DNA from 4 places in the Mesorhizobium sp. WSM1497 genome. Region 3 is predicted to be linked to each of the others. Evidence: predicted binding sites of a transcription regulator. Region 3 holds the regulator's gene; each other region holds the start of a gene.
What was found. Region 3 encodes LexA, which represses DNA repair genes until DNA is damaged. Its sites were predicted from a motif close to TGTTCNNNNTGTGTTCNG; they were not measured.
Positions count from the first base shown of each region.

Region 1: a site for LexA is predicted at 1,545-1,562, ahead of A9K65_RS03020 (DNA recombination protein RmuC). Genes of this name have one in related genera too.
Region 2: a site for LexA is predicted at 1,790-1,807, ahead of recA (recombinase RecA). Genes of this name have one in related genera too.
Region 4: a site for LexA is predicted at 1,706-1,723, ahead of dinB (DNA polymerase IV). Genes of this name have one in related genera too.

Region 1 is NZ_CP021070.1:635,147-640,062, forward strand. Features, by position in the region: gene A9K65_RS03015 (GFA family protein) at 1-220, shown strand, start outside; gene A9K65_RS03020 (DNA recombination protein RmuC) at 241-1,512, opposite strand; gene def (peptide deformylase) at 1,616-2,146, shown strand; gene A9K65_RS03030 (hypothetical protein) at 2,194-2,457, shown strand; gene fmt (methionyl-tRNA formyltransferase) at 2,574-3,527, shown strand; gene A9K65_RS03040 (N-acetyltransferase) at 3,524-4,030, shown strand; gene truA (tRNA pseudouridine(38-40) synthase TruA) at 4,152-4,916, shown strand, end outside; gene A9K65_RS03050 (transporter) at 4,889-4,916, opposite strand, start outside.
Region 2 is NZ_CP021070.1:4,927,892-4,932,807, forward strand. Features, by position in the region: gene alaS (alanine--tRNA ligase) at 1-342, opposite strand, end outside; gene recA (recombinase RecA) at 635-1,732, opposite strand; gene A9K65_RS24215 (carbohydrate kinase family protein) at 2,012-2,956, shown strand; gene A9K65_RS24220 (pseudouridine-5'-phosphate glycosidase) at 3,031-3,948, shown strand; gene A9K65_RS24225 (TfoX/Sxy family protein) at 4,183-4,506, opposite strand; gene A9K65_RS24230 (GFA family protein) at 4,597-4,916, shown strand, end outside.
Region 3 is NZ_CP021070.1:4,523,609-4,528,524, reverse strand. Features, by position in the region: gene gltX (glutamate--tRNA ligase) at 1-377, opposite strand, end outside; gene A9K65_RS22125 (ComEC/Rec2 family competence protein) at 480-2,942, shown strand; gene lexA (transcriptional repressor LexA) at 2,936-3,676, opposite strand; gene kynU (kynureninase) at 4,087-4,916, opposite strand, start outside.
Region 4 is NZ_CP021070.1:3,276,005-3,280,920, reverse strand. Features, by position in the region: gene A9K65_RS15880 (2OG-Fe(II) oxygenase) at 1-487, shown strand, start outside; gene A9K65_RS15875 (dihydrofolate reductase family protein) at 512-1,111, opposite strand; gene A9K65_RS15870 (helix-turn-helix domain-containing protein) at 1,215-1,631, shown strand; gene dinB (DNA polymerase IV) at 1,753-3,000, shown strand; gene A9K65_RS15860 (cupin domain-containing protein) at 3,010-4,041, opposite strand; gene A9K65_RS15855 (FGGY-family carbohydrate kinase) at 4,182-4,916, opposite strand, start outside.

The sequences.
Region 1 (4,916 bases), 2.8 Mb from region 3:
GATCGTGGCGAGCGGCGCCAAGCGCACCCAGGCCTTTTGCGCCGACTGCGGTTCGCATCTTTACGCCACGTCTGTCGGAGATGGTCCGAAGGTCTATGGAATTCGCGTGGGGACCGCGCGGCAGCGCCAGGATTTGATCCCGACACAGCAGAAATGGCACCGCTCGGCGCTGCACTGGCTGCCTGAATTTCAGGGCATGACCACGTTGGAGGAGCAGTAGCACCGGTCCGGCACCGCGCCTCAATCGTCGCCTTCGACGACCCTCAGCCTGAGCTGCCCGGTTTTCGAATCGGCAACGCGCGCGCCGGTATCGACCTTCGCGGCGGGAGCCCGTGACGCGGCGTCTACGGCGGCATCGCCGTCGGGCTGTGCGCCGAATTCCAGCGCCTCGATCTTCTGGCCGCGCTTGGTGACCTTCGACGTCGAAACCAGTATGTCGTCGATGTCCTTGGCCGACTGGCCGAAATGCACCTGCAGCTTGCGCACCCGCTCATCGACACGCGCAACATCCTCCATCAGCCGGATGACCTCGCCCTGGATCAGGTGCGCCTGTTCGCGCATGCGGGCATCCTTGAGGATCGCCTGGATGACCTGGATCGACAGCATCAGCAGCGACGGCGAGACGATGACGACGCGCGCACGGTGCGCCTTGTGCACGATCGCCTCGAAATTCTCGTGGATCTCGGCGAACACCGATTCCGACGGCACGAACATGAAGGCAGTGTCCTGCGTCTCGCCCTGGATCAGGTATTTTTCCGAGATATCGCGGACATGGATCTCGATGTCGCGGCGAAAGGCCTGCGAAGCTGCCTTTTGCAGATCGGCGCCATCGGCGGCGCGGATGGCGTTCCAGGCTTCCAGCGGAAATTTTGCATCGATGGCCAGCGACGGCGCGCCATTCGGCATCTTCACCAGGCAGTCGGGCCGGCTGCCGTTCGACAGCGTCGCCTGGAACTCATAGGCACCGTGCGGCAGGCCGTCGGCAACGATCGCCTCCATGCGCGACTGGCCGAACGCGCCGCGCGTCTGCTTGTTCGAGAGGATCGCCTGCAATTGCACGACCTGGCCGGCGAGCGACTGGATGTTGCCTTGCGCGACGTCGATGATCGCCAGCCGTTCCTGCAATTTGGCCAGGCTCTCATGCGTGGATTTGGTCTGCTCGGTCATGGTCTGGCCGAGCCGGCCGGTCATGGCGTCGAGGCGCTGGCCGATCGATTGCGTCAGCTCCGCCTGCCGTGCGCCGAACACTTCCGCAATGGCGCCCATGCGGCCCTGCATTTCGGCCTGGCTTTGCAGAATGCCGGCCATCCGCACTTCCGCATCGCGGGCATGATCGGCGGCTTCCGCGGCCGCCACAGCGCGCGCCTTGGCCGACCGCCACAACGCAATGACCAGCGCCACGAACAGGGCCAGAAACAGCAAAACGCCGAAGGCCAGCGCATGGCCGAGCGTGATCGTTGTGGCGCCAAGCCGGGCGACAGGCTCCGAAAGGATGGTGCTCAAATCATTCATGTGGACAGCATAGACGATTCGCCGCGATAGCACAGATCAAAACGTGAACGCGCCTGATGCCAACCGGTTGACGCGTTTCGCTGGAGGTCTTAGGTGGAACGCCATGCCGATCAAGCCGCTCATCATCCTTCCCGACCCCATCCTGCGCCAGGTTTCCAAGCCCGTAGAGCGTGTCGACGCGCCTTTGCGCAAATTAGCCGACGACATGCTGGCGACCATGTATGATGCGCCGGGCATCGGGCTGGCGGCAATCCAGATCGGCGAGCCGCTGCGCTTGCTGGTGATCGATCTCGCCAAGGAAGACGAGACGCCGGCGCCGCATGTCTTCATCAATCCGGAAATCCTGGAGAGCGCCGACGCGCGCTCCGTCTATGAGGAAGGCTGCCTGTCGATCCCGGATTATTACGCCGAGGTCGAACGCCCCGCCGCCGTGCGGGTCAAATATCTCGACCGCGACGGCAAATTGCAGGAGATAGAGGCCGAGGGGTTGATGGCGACCTGCCTGCAACACGAGATCGACCACCTCAATGGCGTCCTGTTCATCGATCACATCTCGAAGCTGAAGCGCGACATGGTGGTAAAGAAATTCAAGAAGCTCGCCAGGGACAAGGCGCCGGGCAAGCTCGCGGGATAAGGTACGGGAGTCCCCTCCAGGCCTATTGTCGGCAGGATTGCCACCAAATGGAGATGCCGACGGTCGACATGCTGATCAGGGACATTCCTGAGCCTTTGAAGCGCGAGATCGAACTGGCGGCGCGCGAGGTCGGCCAGAGCGTCTCGGACAAGGCCATCGGCCTTCTGCGCAAAGGCATAGTTGCGGAGAGGCCGGCCCGAGAGGAGTCGAGCCTCTCGGCGTGGGCTGCAATTCGCTCGGCTTTCGTATCTGAAAGCGCAATTGGCGATGAATACGCGGAAATCATGGAGAAGATCGAAGCGGAAAGATAGCGCGACGGTCGTCCCGCGACTTCGACGGCCTTGACCTGAAGCTCGTAAACCCGTTTGAAGCGGATGCCTGAGCCGGCACACTGCGCGAGCAAGAAGACAGGATACCGGAAGAAAAAATGCCCCTTCGCGTCATCTTCATGGGTACGCCGGAGTTTTCGGTGCCGACCTTGCGCGCGATCGCCGAGGCTGGCCATGAGATATCAGTCGTCTATACCCAGCCGCCGCGCGCTGCCGGACGACGCGGGCTGGAGCTGACGCCGTCGCCGGTGCAGCGCGAGGCGGAGCGACTGGGCATCGAGGTGCGGACGCCGGTTTCGCTCAAAGGCGAGGCCGAACAGGCCGCTTTTCGCGCCTTGCAGGCCGATGTGGCGGTGGTCGTCGCCTATGGCTTGCTGCTGCCAAAGGCGGTTCTAGAGGCAACCCGGCTCGGCTGCATCAACGGCCATGCGTCGCTTCTGCCGCGCTGGCGCGGCGCCGCCCCCATCCAGCGCGCCATCATGGCCGGTGACCTGGAAAGCGGCATGATGGTGATGCGCATGGAAGAGGGCCTGGACACCGGTCCGGTCGGGCTGGTTGAAAAGTGCGCCATCGAACCCGATATGACAGCCGGCGATCTGCATGATCGGTTGATGAGTGTCGGTGCTGCCTTGATGGTGGAAGCGCTGGCGCGGTTGGAAGGGAACACCCTGACATTCACCACACAAGCTGTGGATGGGGTGACCTACGCCAAGAAAATCGATAAATCCGAGACTCGCGTGGACTGGACTCGCTCGGCAAGTGAGGTCCACAATCATATTCGTGGCCTGTCGCCCTTTCCAGGCGCCTGGTCGGAGATAGGAATTGGCGGCCGCCAGGAGCGGCTGAAACTGCTTCGCTCGACGCTGTCGCAAGGCCTGTCGCCTTCGGAAGATTTGGGCGAGTCGGGAGGAATTCTCGATGACCGGCTGACGGTCGCCTGCGGGGCAGGCGCGATCAGGCTGGTCGAAGTTCAACGGGCGGGCGGAAAGCCCGCTGCCGCGTCGGAATTCCTGCGCGGGGCCAAGATCGAAAAAGGACTGAAATTCTCATGAGCATGATGTCGATACGCGCGGCAACGCCGCGGGATCGCGAGGCCATCCGCCTCGTCGAGGAACACGCTTTCGGCCAACAGGCGGAGGCCGGTCTGGTCGACGCGCTGGTGACCGGCGGCGACGCGGTTGCCGAACTGGTTGCGGAAGAGGACGGCCAGGTGGTCGGCCATATCCTGTTTTCGCGGCTGTTCGTCCAGAATGGCGGCAAGACCTTCGCGGCCGTGGCGCTGGCGCCGCTGGCGGTGGAGCCCTCGTTCCATGGCAGCGGCATTGGCGGCGCGCTGATCCGCGAGGCGCATATCCGCCTCAAGGATGGTGGTGAGACGCTGGCCGTGGTGCTGGGCGACCCCACCTATTACGGGCGTTTCGGCTATAGCCACACGCGTGCCGAGAACTTCGAAAGCGAGTATCAGGGCGAAGCGCTGCAGGCGCTGGCCTGGGGTGACGCGCCAGAAGCAGGCAGGCTGGTCTACGCCTCCGCCTTCACCGCTCTCGCCGCGTAGAACAGTCCGCCGTTTTCACGGAAACGGCGAACTGCACTCCTCTTTGTTTTAACGCAATTCCGAACGGAAAACCGTTTCACACTTTTCCTGGAATTGCTCGAGGCGAGAGCTCTAGCCGCAAATGCCGCGTTTTCGCCTCGACATCGAATATGACGGCAGCCTGTTTGCCGGCTGGCAGCACCAGGCGGATCAGCCTTCGGTGCAGCAGGCGATCGAGCAGGCGATCGAAAAATTCTGCGGCGAAGCGATCAGGCTGCGCGCCGCCGGCCGCACCGATGCCGGCGTGCATGCGACCGCGCAGGTGGCGCATGTCGACCTCGTCAAGGCGTGGCCGAGCGACAAGGTGCGCGATGCCGTCAACGCCCATCTGCAGGCGGCCGGGGCGCGCATCGCCATCCTGAAAGCGACGGTGGTCTCCGACAGTTTCGACGCCCGCTTCTCGGCCATTGGCCGCCACTATCTCTACCGCATCCTGAACCGCCGCGCGCCGGCCGCGCTCGACAAGGGCAAGGTGTGGTGGGTGCCGAAGCGGCTCGACGCCGGCGCCATGCACGAAGCGGCAAAGGTCCTGCTCGGACGGCATGACTTTACCACCTTCCGCTCGACCCAGTGCCAGGCCAACAGCCCGATCAGGACGCTGGAACGGCTCGATGTGAGCCGACAAGGCGACATGATCGAGGTCAGGGCTTCGGCGCGCTCGTTCCTGCACAACCAGGTGCGTTCGATGGTCGGCTCGCTCAAGCGTGTCGGCGACGGCGGCTGGAGCACGGCCGACCTGAAAACAGCGCTCGAGGCGCGCGACCGCGCCGCCTGCGGCCAGGTGGCGCCGCCCGACGGGCTGTTTCTCACCGGTGTCGATTATCCGATCGAGACGAGCCCGGAAAGG
Region 2 (4,916 bases), 400 kb from region 3:
GATCAGGTTCCAGGCAAGCTCGATGGCGCGCTCCTTGAAATAGTCGCCGAAGGAGAAGTTGCCGAGCATCTCGAAGAAGGTCAGATGACGCGCGGTGTAGCCGACATTGTCGAGATCGTTGTGCTTGCCGCCGGCGCGAACGCTCTTCTGGGCGGTCGAGGCGCGCGAATAGGGCCGCTTCTCCAGGCCGGTGAAGACGTTCTTGAACTGTACCATGCCGGCGTTGGTGAACATCAGCGTCGGGTCGTTGCGCGGCACCAGCGGACTCGACGCGACGATCTCGTGACCCTCCTTGCGGAAGTAGTCGAGAAATGTCGACCGGATTTCGTTCACGCCACTCATGAATGCTGCCTTTTCGGAAGGGCCGCCGGCAAACCGGCGGAAATGGGCTCTGCGTTTTAGAAGATTAGGACTTGGCCTTTTAGCCGCCGCGCTTCACCCTGTCCAGAAACACGGAATTGGTCCAATCCACGGCCTTTGCCGGCCGTTCGAACCGGCCTGTTTTCGCCGCCGAAACGCAAAACCGCCGGCACTGGGCCGGCGGTTTCAAAACGCATTAACGCGGAACTCGATTACTTAAGCCCGAGATAATAGAATGCGATTATGGCCGAACTCCGGCCGACCTCGCGAGTTGTCACATCGCGCCGGATTCCTCCTCGAACCCGTCGTCGCCACCTTCGGAGCCGCCATTCTCAAGGAACTTTTCGGCGATCAGCCCGGCATTCTGTCGGAGCGCCAGCTCGATCTCGCGTGCGGTGTCGGGATTGTCGCGCAGGAACAGTTTGGCATTCTCGCGGCCTTGGCCGAGACGCTGCGAATTGTAGGAGAACCAGGCGCCCGACTTCTCGACCACGCCGGCCTTAACGCCGAGATCGACCAGTTCGCCGGTCTTGGACACGCCTTCACCATACATGATGTCGAACTCGACCACCTTGAAGGGCGGCGCCAGCTTGTTCTTGACCACCTTGACGCGGGTCTGGTTGCCGACGACTTCGTCGCGGTCCTTGACCGAGCCGATGCGGCGGATGTCGAGGCGCACCGATGCGTAGAATTTCAGCGCGTTGCCGCCGGTCGTCGTCTCGGGCGAACCGAACATGACGCCGATCTTCATGCGGATCTGGTTGATGAAGATGACCATGGTGTTGGAGCGCGAGATCGAGGCGGTCAGCTTGCGCAGCGCCTGGCTCATCAGGCGGGCCTGCAGGCCGGGCAGCGAATCACCCATCTCGCCTTCGATTTCGGCACGTGGCGTCAGCGCCGCGACCGAATCGACCACCAGCACGTCGATGGCGCCGGAGCGCACCAGCGTGTCGCAGATTTCCAGCGCCTGCTCACCGGTGTCGGGCTGCGAAATCAGCAGGTTTTCGAGATCGACGCCAAGCTTGCGGGCATAGACCGGATCAAGCGCGTGCTCGGCATCGACGAAAGCGCAGATGCCGCCCTTCTTCTGGGCTTCGGCCACGGTGTGCAGGGCCAGCGTCGTCTTGCCCGAGCTTTCCGGCCCGTAGATCTCGATGATGCGGCCGCGCGGCAGGCCACCGACGCCAAGCGCGATGTCGAGGCCAAGCGAGCCGGTCGGCACCGTTTCGATCTCGACGACCTGCTCGTTGGCGCCGAGCCGCATGATCGAGCCCTTGCCGAAAGCCCGCTCGATCTGCGACAGCGCCGCATCCAGAGCCTTTGATTTGTCCACTGCCTTGTCCTCTACCAGCCGCAAAGAATTCTGAGCCATGATACATCACCCCTTGGTCGTCAATGAAGGCCGGACAATCCGTAATCCCTGCCTATTTGTACCTTTTTTGTTCTCATTTGGCAAGAGGGATCAAATATCTGAAAAACAAGCATTATCCGGATTTGTTCTTTTTTTGTCCAAGGATTCGATCAGGGATGCACCGCACGTTGGGCCAGACGGCCGGTTGTTTCGATCTGCCGAATCGCCGCCTTGCATGCGAAGCTCCGTCGCACAGCCTAGCGCTTGTGCGGCTGGAATAACAAAGGTCATATCGCCGGCATGCTGAAATCCGCGAAAATACTGGCCGTAGGCGGCGCCCATATCGACCGGCGGGGCCAGGTGTCCGGCGCTTACGTGCCCGCCGCCTCCAATCCGGGCACAATGCGCGAGGATGTCGGCGGCGGCGTCTTCAACGCTTTGCGCAGTGCCGTACGGCGCGGCGTCTCCGCGTCGCTGATGTCGGTGCGCGGCGGCGATGCCGCAGCCGACACGGTTTCGCGGGCCATTGCCGGGGCAGGCATTGCCGACCTGTCGGCGGTCTTCCTCGACCGCACGACGCCGAGCTACACGGCGCTGATCGACAGCGAGGGCGAACTGATCGTCGGCTTTGCCGACATGGCGCTCTATGATTTGGCGTTTCCCAAGCAGATTAGGCGCTCCAAGGTGCGGGAGGTGATCGCTGCCGCCGACGCGATCCTGTGCGACGCCAACCTGCCCTCTTCGGCGCTGGAACGGCTGGTCGCGCTCGCCGCGGGCAAGCCGGTTTTCGCGATTGCCATTTCGCCGGCCAAGGTGGTGCGGTTGCTACCGGTGCTGAAGGAGCTTTCGCTGGTCTTCATGAACCGGCGCGAGGCCATGGCGCTGGCCGGCGTCGCCGCGAATGCCACGGAGCGCGAGGTCGTCGACGGGTTGCGATGCAGCGGCCTCGTCAGCGGCGTGGTGACGGCAGGCGGCGGGCCCATGCTGGGCTTCGATGAAGCCGGCGCCTTCTCGATCCAGCCGCCGCCACCAAGAAAAGTCGCCGACGTCACCGGCGCCGGCGATGCGCTGGCGGGCGCAACGGTCGCTGCCTTGCTGCGAGGACTGCCGTTGCGGGCAGCTCTGCGCGAAGGCATTGCCGGGGCGACGCTTGCCATCGAAAGCGCCGCCGCCGTTCCGGAGTTCACCGCGGCGAGCTTCGCGGAAGCGTTGGCTCTTGTGCCGGATGCCAGGGAAATGGCATGAGACCGGCGAATTCATAGTGCCGCGATGTTGCCGAGCGTCCGACGGACGCGCCGCATTCCGGATAGGAGACCTTGATGACCCCTGAGACCGCCCGCCCCTTCATCGACATCCACGCGCCGGTGGCGCAGGCCCTGGCCGACGGCCGGCCGGTGGTGGCGCTGGAAAGCACCATCATCACCCATGGCATGCCCTACCCCGACAATGGCGCCATGGCGGCCGATGTCGAAAAGATCATCAGCGATGGCGGCGCCGTGCCGGCGACGATCGCCGTGGTTGGCGGCCGCATCAAGATCGGGCTTTCGGACGGCGAGCGCGAATCGCTGGCGATGACGGGCGACGCGATGAAGCTGTCGCGCGCCGATCTCGGTTTTGCCGTGGCGCAAGGGCGCACCGGTGGCACCACGGTCGCCGCCACCATGATCGCGGCGCATATGGTCGGCATAAAAGTGTTCGCCACCGGCGGTATCGGCGGTGTGCACAAGGGCGCCGAAAAGAGCTTTGACATTTCCGCCGATCTCGACGAGCTGGCGCGCACCCCGGTGATTGTCGTCTCGGCCGGCGCCAAGGCCATCCTCGACATCGAAAAGACGCTGGAAGTGCTGGAGACGCGCGGCGTGCCGGTGATCGGCCATGGCTGCGAGACGATGCCGGCCTTCTGGTCCAGGCAATCGCCGTTCCGCGCGCCACTGACCTTGCACGAGCCGGAAGAGATCGCGCATTTCTACCAGACGAGGGCGGCACTAGGACTCGCCGGCGGCATGCTGATTGCCAATCCTGTGCCGGAAAACCAGGAAATCCCGGCTGCGGAGATGGCGGGCTATATCGACGCCGCGCAGAAGGCCGCCGAGGCACAACATGTCACCGGCAAGGCGGTGACGCCATTCCTGCTGGGAAAGATCCTCGAACTGACCGGCGGCAGGAGCCTGAAGACCAACATCGCGCTGGTGGAAAACAATGCACGGCTGGCGGCGAGGATAGCCAGGGCTCTGTAGGGTGGGATAGGCGTTCGGCAATGCACGGCTAAACGCAACCGCCGCGTTCCTTCTCGCGCCCCCCTCTGTCCTGCCGGACATCTGGGGGAGATTGGAAGCTTCGGCGCTCCGTTCATTCCTTCACCATCGAAAGATTGGCGAAGGTCGCGATGACGTCCGATCTCCCCCTTGAGGGGGAGATGTCCGGCAGGACAGAGGGGGGGGTTAACTCGCGCCAGCGCCCCAAGGCTGGCATCACTTCCCCGCCCGCCGCCCCGCCTCATAGGCCCGCCGTGCCCAGACCGTCATCTCGTCGGGATCATCGAAAGCGCTGTCGGGAACGCTCCAGTAGGGCATGGCGACCAGCTTGCCGTGGCGCGAGCCGGTATAGGTCCATTGCGTGCAGCCGGCGGCCTCGAACTCGGGCGCGCTTTGCTCGTCGGCTTTCAACAGCAATTCGCCACGCAGCACGATGGCGACGATGACGCCGTCGAAATAGATGCCCTTGCCGCCGAACAGTTTGCGGATGCTGACAGGGCCGAGACCCTCGAACAGTTCGGCGATGCGTTCATTGTCCATGCCGCGATCATGTCACCGGCATCTGGCCTTGTCATCGCCGCAACCAAAATCATGCTGACAGGTTGAGAGAGGTATCGGAGTTTTCCCGCCATGCCGCTTCTGCTGAAAGGGTCCTGTCGCTGCAATGCCGTGCGTTTCGAGGTGGAAAGCCACACGCCGGCGCCGTTCATGCTGTGCTACTGCTCCATCTGCCGCAAGCAGCAAGGCGGCGGCGGCTTCGCCATCAATCTCGGTGCCGACAACGAGACACTGAACATCAGGGGCAAGCGCAGCCTCGGCGTCTTTCGGGCGGAGATCGAGGACGACGAGCATCCGCATTGCGAAATCTCAACCGGCGAGCGCAATTTCTGCAAGAAATGCGGCTCAGCCCTTTGGCTCTACGATCCGACATGGCCGGAACTGGTGCACCC
Region 3 (4,916 bases):
CGGCCATCGTAGCGGGGTGGCAGCCCCTTGGCTCTGGCGGCCTCGCGCATGGCCTCCAGTTCGGCTGGCGTGGCGTAGCAATAATAGGCCTTGCCGATGCGCACGAGCTCCTCGGCCACCTCGCGGTGGCGGGGCGCACGCTCGAACTGCGACACCGGCTCGCCGTCCCAGCTCAGGCCAAGCCAGGAAAGCCCGTCGAGGATGGCAGCCGTCGCGGCTTCATTGGAGCGTTCGCGATCGGTGTCCTCGATGCGCAGCAGCATCGTGCCACCGGTGTGCTTTGCATACAGCCAGTTGAACAGCGCCGTGCGCGCGCCGCCTATGTGCAAATAGCCGGTGGGCGAGGGGGCAAAACGGGTGACGACCTTGTCGGACATGGAACTCTCGGAAACCATCTGAAGCGGGGTGCGGTCGCGCGGACTTTCGCGCTTTGCGCGTTCATGTAGCATAGGGTGTCGAGGGCGCAAGGGGCAGACCCGATGGCTGGACGAGGCTGGGGCTCGGATCAGGGCGAGGACGCTGCCATTGGCGTCAGCGAACGGTCCCTGTTTGCGCCTCTGCCAGCCTCATTGCCGCCGCCGTCGCCCCTCGTGCCGGATTCCGGCAAGCTGCCCTTGCAAACGGGTGTCGCCGCCTCTGTTCCGGTTGCCGGAACCGGCAGGATCGTGCGCGTGCGCCGGCAGATCGGCCTGATATCACTGCCTCGCCTGCGCCACAGCGTGAACATGGCGGCGAGCCTGGAACTCGACCGGGGCGTGGCCTTCCTGCTGGTGCCGGTCTGCCTTGCGATCGGAGCGATCGGCTATTTTTCGCTGACGGCTGAACCCGACTTTGCGAGACCTGTCGCGGTTGTCATCCTGACGGGGATCTGTGCGCTGGTCTCGCGCTCATGGCCAAAGACCCATCTGTGTTTCATGGCGGCACTTTTGTGCGCCCTAGGACTGCTTGCTGCCAAGGTCGAGACGTGGCGTGCGGGCACACAAATGTTGGGCTCGGAAATCTCGACGCAGGTGACCGGCCGCGTCGTCTCGCTCGACCGGATGGAAACTGGCCGTATCCGGCTGACCATCGACGTAACATCGACCGCAAGACCGAAACTGCGCTATGCGCCGGAACGGGTGCGGCTTTCGGCACGCAAGATCCCGGCTGACGTGACCGCAGGCTCTCTCATCACTGGATATGCCAAGCTTTTGCCGCCGACCGGGCCGGTGCGACCGGACAGCTATGATTTCTCCTTCGACAGCTATTTTGCCGGCATTGGTGGCAGCGGATTCTTTCTCGGCAATCCAAAGCTTGTCGTCAGCGATGATGGCGACATGCCGCTGTCGGCCCGAATTTCCTCCAGCGTGGAAAATGCCCGTGAAGGCATCGCCGACCATATCAGGGCGAGCGTCGGCGGCGCCGAAGGCGAGATCGCCGCGGCGCTGATCGTCGGCGTGCGCGCCGGCATTCCCGACGACATCAATGAGGCGATGCGACGTACCGGCATCTACCACATCATCTCCATTTCGGGGCTGCATATGGCTCTGGTCGCCGGCACCATCATGGGGTTGCTGCGCGGCGCCTTCGCCTTGTTTCCCGATCTTTCCGCGCGTCGCCCGGTCAAGAAGTATGCCGCTGCCGCCGCACTGTTCTCGATCGCAGCCTACCTCGTCATCTCAGGTATCGTCGTCGCCGCCGAGCGCAGCTTCCTCATGCTGGCAGTGATGCTGATTGCAGTTCTGTTCGATCGAGCAGCACTCACCATGCGCAATCTGGCGATCTCGGCGATCGCCGTCATCGTGGTGTCGCCGCATGAGGTGGTCGGCCCGAGTTTTCAGATGTCGTTCGCCGCGACCGCGGCTCTGGTCGGCGCTTATGCCGGCTGGGCGGATCACCGCGCGGGAAAAGCAAGACCGCCGCCGCCGAAGCGATCCTTGCCCGGGTTCCTGACACGAAAATTCCTGCTGGCGGCAATTGGTCTGGCCATGACCTCGATCATCGCCGGCAGCGCCACGACGCTGTTTGCCATCTGGCATTTTCAGCGTGTGTCGCCGCTCAGCCTGTTCGCCAATCTCGCGGTTATGCCGATCGTCACCGTCGTCATGTTCCTGGCCGTCGCCAGCGCGCTGCTGATGCCTTTCGGATTGGATTGGCCAGCTCTCTACCTGATGGGCAAGGGCCTGACGATGATGATCGCCATATCGGGCTGGATCTCCGAGCGTTCGCCTGTCGATGGGGTCGGGCTGATTTCGCAACAGTCGGTCCTGCTGGTGGCCATTGCCCTGGTCATCGCGACGATGGCGACGACATGGCTGCGGCTCGCGGCTCTGCCATTCGCGTTGGCAGGCTTGCTGACCGTCTCGGATACGCGCACGCCCGATGTGCTGATCTCGGAAGACGCCCGGCTGGTGGCGTTGCCGATCGGTGGCGGTGAGCTTGCCGTTAGCCGGCAACGGCCGAACGAATTCACCGTCGACAACTGGAAACGCGCGCTGACATCGGAAACCATCGTCGTTCCGGAAGTGTTCGACAACAGGGATGGGCAATTCGACGTCGCGGATGCCGTTGAGCTACCGCCGGGATCGCCGTTCTATTGCTCCTCAGGCGTTTGCGTGGCCAGGCACATGTCCGGTGCGATCATTGCCTATGTCGAGGACCGCAAGGACACCTGGAAAGCCTGCGGCTTCGCCGAGCTGATCGTCGTCAACGACGCCACCGCCTATGACGCCTGTCATAACCAACTGGTTCTCGTCATCACCAAGCGGCAACTGGCTCGCAAAGGCAGTGCCGCGGTCTTCTTCGATCGCCAATCGGCGACCACGCCGGCGACGATCAGCTTCGCGGTGGACAGCCCATATCGGCCCTGGCACACGCAACGCAAATACTCTCGCGAGGCGAGGGGGCTGGCACCCTTCAAGAAACCCGAGAAGCCAGTGGTCAACCCACAGCCGTCTCAGTAGCGACGGATCAGGCCGACGAGCTTGCCTTGCACCTTGACCCTGTCCGGCCCGAAAATCCGTGTCTCATAGGCTGGATTGGCGGCTTCGAGGGCAATCGAGGCGCCCTTGCGGCGGAACCGCTTCAGCGTCGCTTCCTCTTCATCGACCAGCGCCACGATGATCTCGCCGGGGCTGGCCGTGTCGGCGTTACGGATGATAACGGTGTCGCCGTCGAAGATGCCGGCCTCGATCATCGAATCGCCCTTGACCTCCAGTGCATAGTGCGCGCCGCCCATGATCATGTCCGGCGGCACCGAAATCGAATGCGTCTGATGTTGGATGGCATCGATCGGCACGCCGGCGGCGATGCGACCCATGACCGGGATCGAAACGGCAGAGACCGCATCGTCGTCATTGCCGGGCGAAGGCATCCGCGAAGGCGCCGGCTTGATCTGCCGGCCAAGAGCACCACCCTGACCAAGACTGCCCTGGATGACGCTTGGCGAAAACTTCTTTGCCGCATTGAGGCCTGGCGCGATGGAGTCCGGCAGCCGCAGCACTTCCAGCGCGCGGGCCCGATTGGGCAGCCGGCGGATAAAGCCGCGCTCCTCAAGGGCCGTGATCAGCCGATGAATCCCGGATTTGGAGGCAAGGTCGAGCGCCTCCTTCATCTCGTCGAAGGATGGCGGAATGCCGCTCTCCTTCAGGCGTTCATGGATGAACATCAGCAGTTCATGTTGCTTGCGTGTCAGCATGGCGGCCCCCAGGTTCCCTGAAACCAGAATCGAAAAACAAACCCAGAACAAACACTATCTGTTCCAGTTGTGTTCTGCAACCGTTTAAAGTTTAATGAATTTGTTAAGGCTGCTGAAATTATTTGGCGCTTGCCAGCGGGTTACGATCGACGGGCGCCACCTTCGGCAATGCGCCTGCTCACATTGAAATTGTTATGGTTAATGACCTGTGGCTTATCCCCTACCAAAGCTTGGCATTATCTGTCGATCGACCTCGACAAGGGGCGATTGCAACCTTCGGGACGTTCGTTGGCCGTGAACGAAACGGAGCCAAAACGCCAACGTCAGTTGGGCATTTTGGCTGGAAATTCAGCTCTCCGTCATTTGCCAGGCAGTGAGGGCAGCGACGGCGGATCGCCGGGATCGGTGCGTCAGGTAACGGCTTCCTTGACGGCGAAACGCTGGTCCTTCCATGCACCCGTGCGCAGAATGTCTTCCAGAACCTCAACCGCCAGCCACACATCCTTGTAGCTGACATAGAGCGGCGTGAAGCCGAAACGGATGGTCGACGGTGCGCGGAAGTCACCGATCACCCCGCGCTCGATCAGCGCCCGCATGATTTGATAGCCATGGTCGTGAAGGAACGACACCTGGCTGCCGCGCCTGGTCGCGTCGCGGGTAGTCTCCAGCGTGAGACCGTAGGCGCCGCACTTGGCTTCGACGAGCTGGATGAACAGTTCTGTCTGCGCGACGCTCTTCTTTCGCAATGCCGCCATGTCGACGTCGCTCCAGATGGCAAGCGCGCCTTTGAGCGCCCGCATCGACAGGACCGGTTGCGTACCGCACAGAAAACGGTGGATGCCGGTGCCGGCAACATAACCCCGTTCGAAGGCAAAGGGCCGCGCATGGCCCCACCAGCCGCTGAGCGGCTGGCTGATATCGCCGTGGTGGCGCTGCGCGGCATAGATGAAGGCCGGCGCGCCCGGACCGCCGTTGAGGTACTTGTACGTGCAGCCGACAGCGAAATCGGCATTTGCCTGATCGAGCTCGACGGGCAGGGCGCCGGCGGTGTGGCAGAGATCCCAGACGATCAACGCTCCGGCCGTATGAGCCCTGCGCGTCAGCGCCGCCATGTCGCGCAGTTCACCCGATTTGTAATTGACGTGGTTGACCAGCACCACCGCCACGTTTTCGTCGATCAGCTCTTCGATGGTCGGCGCGTCGACGCCCGCGAGGCGCAGCAGGACGCCATCCCGGGTCG
Region 4 (4,916 bases), 1.2 Mb from region 3:
CCTTCTGGGCGGCCTGCGCAGCGCGCTCTATCCCAGGCTGGCCGAGGTCGCCAATCGGTGGAACGAGCGGATGGGGCAGGCCATGCGTTATCCCGCGACGCATGCCGCGTTTCTCGATCAGTGTCATGCCGCCGGCCAGACGCGGCCGACGCCGCTGCTGCTGCAATATGTGCCTGGCGACTTCAACTGCCTGCACCAGGATCTCTATGGCGACCTCGCCTTTCCGCTGCAGGTGGCGATCCTGCTCTCCGAGCCGGGCCAGGATTTCACCGGCGGTGAGTTCGCGCTGACCGAGCAGCGGCCGCGCATGCAGAGCCGGGTCGAGGTGGTGCCGCTGCGCCAGGGCGACGCCGTTGTCTTTGCCGTCCACAACCGGCCGGTGCAGGGCACCAAAGGCAATTACCGCGTCAACCTGCGTCATGGCGTCAGCAGGCTGCGCTCAGGCATGCGCCACACGGTCGGGATTATTTTTCACGATGCGAAGTGAGCAGGGAGAAGATGGAGGTCCCCCTCACCCCGCCGGTGCATAGCGACTGACCACCATGCCACAGTCATAGGTCTTCGAGCCGAGCAGCCGCAGGTTTCTAAAACCGCCCTGATCAAAAATCCGGCGGCCCGCACCCAGCACCGCCGGGTTGATGAAAAGCTGAAACTCGTCGACCAGCCCGGCCGCAATCAGCGCCGACGCGAAACCGGCGCCGCCGAACACGGCCATGTCGCCGCCCTCGCCCGCTTTCAGCGCATTGACTTCGCGCGGCAGGTCGCCGCTGGCCACGCTCGTGCGCTCCCAGACCGGCTCCCCGGCCGATTGCTTGAGCTTATCACTGAGCACCACCTTGCGGGCGTCGACGATGCGTTGCGCAAAGGCGTAGAACGGATCGTGCGGAAACTTCTTGGCGGCATTACCCCAATGGGTGAGATAGCCCTCCTGCGCCATCTTGCTGCTGAGCAGGATGGTATCGACGCCTGTGAAGACAGCGTTGAAGTCCTGCTTCAGCTCATCGTCCCAGGCGCTCTCGTCACCCCACTCCCAGAGCTGCCAGGAATGGTCCTCGGTGGCGCCGACAAAGCCGTCGACCGACATCTGCATCTGCAGGACCAGCTTTTTCACCGTCATTCTCCTTACGGCTATCGCAAAACAGTTTACATTTGGAACTGTTGACGCAAAGCCAAAACGATGTCAATAGTAAAGTGATTTAGAAATGGAACCATAGATGGCGACGCGCGAAAAATCCGACTGCCCGATCAACCTGTCGCTCGAACTCATCGGCGACCGCTGGACGCTGCTCATCATCCGCGACATGGTCTTCGCCGGGAAAAAGCACTTTCGCGAATTCCTGCAATCCGACGAAGGCATCTCCTCGCGCACGCTGGCCGAGCGACTGCAAACGCTTCAGGACGAAGGCATCCTCACCAGAAGCGACGACCCGACACATGGCTTGAGAACGGTCTACCGGCTGACCGAAGCAGGCATCGACCTATTGCCGGTGCTGGCGACGCTCGGCGCCTGGGGCAGCAAGCACCGCAAGGCCGACGAGAGATTGGCCAGGATTACCGACCAGTTGGCGGCAGGCGGCGAAGCAGCGCTGGAAAAGATGAAAGCGGCGCTGCGAGTGGAGCATAGTGTCTAGGCGGTTGCGTTCAAGCCGAACCGGCATGGCTGTTGCCGCACCCAATCGCCCTTCGCTTGACAACGATCCATCTTTGTTCTTTATTTGTTCCAATCTATCAGCAACTGCGGATGTGCGGTCGATGGAAACGACAGCCACCATCCTGCATGCCGATCTCGACGCTTTCTACGCCTCTGTCGAGCAGTTGCTCGATCCGTCGCTGCGCGGCAAGCCGATCGCGGTGGGCGGCGGCGTCGTGCTCGCCGCTTCCTATGAGGCGCGCGCCTTCGGCGTGCGTGGCGGTATGCCAGGGCGCAAGGCGCGCGAACTCTGCCCGCATTTGATCTTCGTCGGCGGCAATTTCAGCCATTACCAGCGGCTGGGCGATGCGGCGATCAAGGTGCTCGACGATTTTACGCCTGTAGTCGAGCGCATTTCCATCGACGAGGCGTTTGCCGACGTCGCCGGCTGCACGCATCTGTTCGGCTCGCCGCAGGAGATCGCGACAACCATCCGCCGCCGCGTGCGGGCCGAACTCGGCCTGCCGATCTCGATCGGCGTGGCGCGCACCAAGCATCTGGCCAAGATCGCCTCGCAGGTCGCCAAACCCGACGGGCTGGTGGTCGTCGAACCCGGCACCGAACTCGCCTTCCTGCATGATCTGCCGGTCGGACTGATGTGGGGCGTCGGCCCGGCGACCAGGGCGCGGCTGGCCGAGATAGGCGTCGAGACCATCGGTCAACTGGCCAGGACGCATGGCGGCGCGCTGACGCGCCTGCTCGGTCCCGCCGCCGGCGAAAAGCTCGCCGCCCTGTCCTGGAACCGCGATCCGCGAAAGCTGGAGACGAAGCGCCGCGCGCATTCGGCCGGCGCCCAATCGGCGCTTGGCCAGAAGCCGGCTATGGCACGGGTCATCGTGCCGACACTGCTGCATCTGGCCGACCGCGTCGCCAGTCGGCTGCGCGCCAAGGCAAGGCCCGGCCGCACGGTGACGGTACGCGTGCGCTTTGCCGATCTCAGAGCCGTCACCCGCTCGATCACGCTTGACCAGCCGATCTCGGCGACCGCGATGCTGGCCGAGATCGCCGGCGATCTGGTGCGCGGCGTGCTTGCCGACAATCCACAGGAGAAAATGATCTCGCTGCTGGCGATCTCGGTCTCGCATCTTGAGGAAAGCTTCGAGTTGCAGCTCGACCTGCCGCTTGGCCTCGCCGACGAGAGGCGCCGGCCCGGCACGAAGAAGGGCCTAGCACGCTTCGACGCCGATCGCGCCATCGACAAGATCCGCGAGCGCTTCGGCAAACAGGCGGTCGGCTACGGCACCGTGGCACTGGAGGCGGCGCGCTCGGTTCCCGACGAATTCAGGGAGTTGGCGGAGAAGGAGCTGTGAAGCCGGGGGCTACTCCATCTCTTCGCCGTCCCAGTACCGCCTCACCGCTCCCATGTCGAAAATGCCGTCGCGCCGGCGCAAGGCGTCGACCGCCATCTTGTTGGAATCTGGATAGACGCAGACCTCGTTGGGATTTTTCTCGCCGATCATCAGGTAGCGGCACGGCCCCGTGCCGCTGTTGAGGAAGGAATGCCCGACCGCCAGGCCGGCCGGAAAGCAGACATAGTCGCCGGCTTTCATTTCGTGGCGCTCCTCGCCAAGCAGCAGCGTCACCTCCCCTTCCAGGATCAGCGCATGCTCCTCTTCGAGCATGTGATAGTGCCGGGGCGCCAAGCGCATGCCGGGCGCCGGCGCTTCGATCAGCATGCCGACATGATAGTCGGAGCGTCCCAGCGCGGCATAAGTCAGGTGCCTGGACCGGCCGCCGAACCGCGGACCTTCGCCCTCGACCTTCCATTCGACAGCATCGCTGGCGATCGGCGGGATCGGCGCGGCTGGGGGTTTGGTGACACCGGCCGTCACATCCGACGGCAGCGGATCGCCGGCGGTAAGACCGGTGTTCTCGCCGTCCCAGTAGCTTCGGTTTGCAGCGAGATCGAAGATCGCGCGGCGGCCCAGGGCGCGTACCAGCACCTTGTTGGAGGCGGTGTAGACGACCACTTCATTCGGGTTGCGCTCGCCGACGATGACATAGCGGCACAGTGCGTCGCTGGTATTGATCAGGCAATGCCCCGCCGCGGCACCGGCGGGAAAGCAGATGTAGTCGCCGGCCTTCATGGCATAGGCCGCGTCGCCGACATACGCGGTAAGCGCCCCTTCGAGGATGAAGACATGCTCTTCCTCGAAAATATGGTAATGCGCCGGCGAGGACTGCTTGCCAGCCGGAAGCTCCTCGATTGCCACGCCGACACGGTGTTTTTCGCCAAGGGCGGCCAGCGACAAATGCCGGTAGCGCAGGCCGAAGCGTGGCACGTCGGACCATTCCGTCCACGGCACCTCATCCGATGCGAATGGTAGCGGCGGTTTAGCTTCGTCCACCATTAGGGCCTCCTGGTCCTGTCGCCCTGCCCTCGTCGCGTGCTGCTAGAGGGTCCACGACAGAACAAAGCTGCCAGCTTCCAGCTAAACCGCCAAGCGGTGTTCGCTACGCTCCTGACAAAGCCGGACAGAAGCCGCGCGCTTCAGCCTCGGATGGCCTTGCCCGCCTGCTGCAGCAATTCGAACGCCGCGAAGCGTTTGGCATGCCAGCCGGCCAGCGTAGCGTCGGGATGATAGACCTCGCCGAGTTCCGACATGCCGGCCATCGCCGCCGCCACATCCTTGTAGGCACCGGCGGCGACCGCGCCCAGCATCGCCGAGCCGAGCAGCACCGGTTCCGGCGAGGTCGAGGCCACCACCACCATGCCTGTGGTGTCCGCCAGCAGTTGGCGCACCAGCGGGCTTTGGCCGGCGCCGCCACTGACCACGATGGTGTCGACGGGAATGCCCTTGTCATGCTCGGCCCGCACGATCTGGCGCGCGCCGTAGCCCAGCCCGCAGACCCCGGCGACATAGAGCCCGACCAGGCTGTCGAGGCTGGTGTCGAGATCGAGCCCGGCAATCAGCGCGCGCGCGTCCGGGTCGGCGAAAGGCGCGCGGTTGCCGAGGAACTCCGGCACGACTTGGATGCCGCCGACCAGGGCCGGCGTGGCCGCGGCTCCATTGCGGCTTTGCGCCTGCAGCGACAGCCAGGCGCTGAGGCTGAGCCCCTCGGCTTGCGCTTTGGCGGTCGCTTCGCCGGCTGCAGGGTGCATGCGCACCAGATGATCAATCGCAGCACCAGCTGCCGACTGGCCGCCCTCGTTCAGCCACAGGCCCGGCACCATGGCCGAGAAATACGGACCCCAGACACCGTCGACGAAGGCCGGCTCGGCGGT